2 regions of the Drancourtella sp. An12 genome follow, and region 2 is predicted to be linked to the other one. Evidence: predicted binding sites of a transcription regulator. Region 2 holds the regulator's gene; the other holds the start of a gene.

Region 1 (2,206 bases), on a different contig from region 2:
GAGATCCGGCACTGTGCATTTATCCGTGGAAACGCGCTGGTAGGAGAAGGTGCAGTAGTCGGGAATTCTACAGAACTGAAAAATGTTGTGTTATTCAACAAGGTTCAGGTGCCTCATTACAATTATGTCGGCGACTCTGTCCTTGGATTCAAGTCCCATATGGGTGCCGGCTCCATCACATCCAATGTGAAATCTGACAAGACACTTGCAACAGTCAGTACACCGGAGGGTAAAATCGAGACCGGACTGAAAAAGTTCGGCGCCATGCTCGGAGACAATGTGGAGGTAGGATGCGGCAGTGTCCTGAATCCGGGGACGGTTGTAGGAAGAAATACAAATATTTACCCGCTTTCCATGGTGAGGGGGTATGTGCCGGCCGGAAGTATTTACAAAAAACAGGGCGAAGTTGTAGAAAAACAGTAGTAACCTGTGAAATTTTACTGTGAGAATCCGGAGAAATATTGTATAATAAAAGAGAAATTCGTTGACGGGACAAAGAAGGAATGACGGATCGGGAAAGGAGACGAAACACAATGGGAAAGCAGTATGTAGATTTTGAAATTGGAAAGCAGAAACATATCGCACTGGTGGCGCATGATGGAAAGAAAAAAGAAATGGTGGACTGGTGCGATAAGAATAAAGATATTCTGAAAAATCACTTTCTTTGCGGTACCGGGACGACAGCCAGACTGATCGCGGAAAAAACGGGGCTTCCGGTGCGCGCGTACAACAGCGGTCCCCTCGGAGGGGATCAGCAGATTGGAGCAAAGATCGTAGAAGGCGGCATTGACTTTATGATCTTTTTGTGGGATCCGCTGGAAGCACAGCCGCATGATCCGGATGTCAAGGCGCTTCTTCGAATTGCGGTCGTATATGATATTCCGGTAGCCAATAATCTTGCTACTGCGGATTTCATGCTTACATCCCGGTATATGAATCAAACATACTCCAGAAAAGTTCTGAATTTCTCCGCGGAAGTAGAGGAGAGAGTCAGACAGATGAAATAGGAATATGATCTGTTTTTATGAAAGGCCTGCCGCAGCCGGACTGTGGCGGGCATTCTGTCTTGTTTCCGGTCCGGGCATTTCTGCCAAAACTCAAAAATCAGCTTGACAACAAAATAAGAATCGGTTACTATTAAAATCACAGGCGAACATTTGTTCGGATTCAAAAAAGGAGATCAGAGTATGACAAATAATGAAGATAAAAAGAAGGCCCTTGAGGCCGCGATAGCCAAACTGGAAAAGGATTTTGGAAAAGGAACGGTGATGCGTCTCGGAGATCCGAAGGCACAGGTGGCAGTTGAGACCGTTCCGACAGGAGCGCTGAGTCTGGATATCGCCCTTGGACTCGGCGGCGTTCCAAAGGGGCGTATTGTAGAGATTTACGGACCGGAGTCAAGCGGTAAGACGACAGTTGCCCTTCACATGATTGCAGAGGTGCAGAAAAGAGGGGGAATTGCAGGATTTATCGATGCGGAGCATGCGCTGGATCCGGTTTATGCGGGGAATATCGGCGTGGATATCAATGAGCTTTACATTTCCCAGCCGGACAGCGGAGACCAGGCCCTTGAGATTACGGAGACGATGGTCAGATCCGGAGCAATGGATATTGTTGTCATTGACTCGGTAGCGGCTCTTGTTCCAAAGCAGGAGATCGAGGGAGATATGGGAGACAGCCATGTCGGACTTCAGGCACGACTGATGTCCCAGGCGCTCAGAAAGCTTACTCCTGTCATCAGCAAGTCAAACTGCGTTGTGATTTTCATCAATCAGCTCCGCGAGAAGGTCGGTGTCATGTTCGGCAACCCGGAGACGACTACAGGAGGACGTGCACTGAAATTCTATTCCTCGATCCGTCTCGACATCAGACGAACAGAGACCCTCAAGCAGGGCGGAGAGATGGTCGGAAACCATGTCAGAGTCAAAGTTGTAAAGAATAAGATTGCGCCTCCGTTTAAAGAGGCGGAGTTCGATATCATGTTCGGAAAAGGCATTTCCAGAGAGGGAGATGTGCTGGATCTGGCAGCAGGCCTGGATATCGTCAATAAGAGCGGAGCATGGTATGCATATGAGGGAAACAAGATCGGTCAGGGCCGTGAGAATGCGAAAGGCTATTTAAGAGAGCATCCGGAAGTGATGGATGAGATTGAAGCGAAAGTACGCGCTCATTATGGACTGGACGGCAGTGCAGGACAGGGGCAGGA
Region 2 (2,206 bases):
ATGACCATGCTGGATAAGATTCTTTATATCGCGGACTATATCGAGCCGGGAAGAAAAGAGGCACCGAATCTTCCGGAAGTCAGAAAACTGGCTTTTCAGGATATTGACGCCTGCCTTTATCTGATTCTGAAGGATTCCCTTGCCTACCTTCACACCCGCAATCTGGCCATTGACCCTATGACAGAGAAGACATATTTATACTATAAGAACTATCTGAACAAATAATCAAAAACAGGAGGAAGATGGATGAGCAACGCATTAGAAACATCAAAAAAGATGGCAGCCGCTGCCTGCCGTGCGCTGGACAGCAAAAAAGGCGAAGATATCCGGGTCATTGATATCTCGGAAATCAGTGTACTGGCCGATTATTTCATCATTGCAAACGGAAACAGCAACAGTCAGGTACAGGCTCTTGTAGATAACGTTGAGGAAGAGCTTGCAAAAGAAGGATATACCGTAAAACAGCGGGAAGGCTATGGCCTTGGGAACTGGGTGCTGCTCGATTTCGGAGATATTATCGTCCATGTATTTGATAAAGAAAACCGTCTTTTCTACGATCTGGAACGTATCTGGAAAGATGGAAAGACGATCTCCATGGAAGATCTGGAAAAGTAAATCCTGACAGGAGATGAAGAAAAGGCTGCGAACCTCAGGTGCTCGCAGCCTTTTGTAATATCAATATCCTTATCTCATAAATCTCAGCAGGCCGATCATCTTTCCGAGAATCGTAACTTCATCAACAATGATCGGATCCATGGCGTCATTCTCCGGCTGAAGCCGGTAGTGTCCGTCCTCTTTGAAAAACCGTTTCACTGTAGCCCCGTCCTCTACAAGGGCAACGACAATCTCGCCATTTTCCGCAGTCGGTCTCTGCTCGACCAAAATATAATCCCCGTCAAGAATTCCGACATTCACCATACTGTCACCGCGCACACGAAGGAGAAATGTCTGATTGTTTGGAAGGCGCTCTACCGGAATCGGGAAATAGTCTTCAATATTCTGCTCTGCCAGAAGCGGCTCTCCTGCAGCTACACGTCCGATAATCGGCACCTGTGCCATCTCGCGGCGTGTCAGATTAAACGACTCGTCCAGAATCTCGATCGCACGCGGCTTCGTCGGGTCTCGCCGGATGTACCCGTTCTTCTCCAGCGTCTCAAGATGAGAGTGGACAGAAGAAGTAGATTTCAAATGTACTGCTTCGCAGATTTCACGCACTGCCGGCGGAAATCCTCTTTCTAAAATCTGCGCTTTTATATATTCAAGAATCTCGGATTGCTTTTCTGTAATATTTCCGTTACCCATGGAATGTCCTCCTGCTTTTAATGTCTCTGTCAGACTACATACTTTTTTTCTATTTTATCACAGCAAGGTATAAAAGGCAAACAAATGTTTAGAAAATATGTTCGATCTGATTCCTTTTTGTAAAAAAAATAAGTGAATAAATATCTTGACTTCTATCTACCTTGCTATATAATGTAGACAAGAACCTTATTATACAAGGTAGAATGGAGGGAACGTTATGTTAAAAAAGAATGAGAAAAAAGGACTGATCATTTATTTGGGAACAGTATTTGGCATCACTTTGTTGATGGGCTTTCTGGTGAGAGCAGCTTTCCGAAACAATCAATCCGTTAGTATTTATGCCGGTGTACAGATGCTGTATCCTGCGATGGGAGTGATCATTGCAGGATTTTTCACACGCAAAGACCTTTTTCAGAAAATGAAACGCATTTACTGGACTTATCTGATCGCTGGAGTTGTCTGTATCCTCGCCCTTATACTTTACACCTTTTCCGGCAGTTCACTTTCAACCACGATGATATCTATTGCTGTAACAATCGGTGCGTTACTGATGTTTGTATGGATTTTTTTGATGGACAGTCCAACAAGAAATGCCTCTGGATTTGGTCTTGACAATAAAAATGTGCGAACTTTTATAAAATATGTGCTTCTGTTTTTGGCTTTCCAGATCATGGATATAGTAGTCAGTACCGTTTATCTGTTTTTCATCGGGGAACTTGCTTTCTCTGATTTGTCTCAGATGATCCACAGTGCACCATCAACTGCAGTTGTATTTTTAGTAAAATTATTCTTACTAATACCAGGGTTCTTTTTAAATTTCATGTGTTTCTGGGGAGAAGAGTACGGATGGCGGTATTTCCTGCAGCCGCTTTTGCAAAAAAGATACGGAATCTGTAAGGGGCTG

What was found. The regulator LexA, encoded in region 2, represses DNA repair genes until DNA is damaged. The targets are predictions, from matches to a motif close to CNAACANNTGTTNG.
Region 1: recA (recombinase RecA) is a predicted target of LexA. The motif match lies at 1,151-1,164, and genes of this name have one in related genera.

What each region holds. Positions count from the first base shown of each region.
Region 1 is NZ_NFLO01000021.1:17,310-19,515, reverse strand. It holds gene B5E64_RS14740 (UDP-N-acetylglucosamine pyrophosphorylase) at 1-423, shown strand, start outside; gene B5E64_RS14735 (methylglyoxal synthase) at 534-1,007, shown strand; gene recA (recombinase RecA) at 1,188-2,206, shown strand, end outside.
Region 2 is NZ_NFLO01000005.1:157,707-159,912, forward strand. It holds gene yqeK (bis(5'-nucleosyl)-tetraphosphatase (symmetrical) YqeK) at 1-225, shown strand, start outside; gene rsfS (ribosome silencing factor) at 247-615, shown strand; gene lexA (transcriptional repressor LexA) at 685-1,302, opposite strand; gene B5E64_RS07460 (type II CAAX endopeptidase family protein) at 1,520-2,206, shown strand, end outside.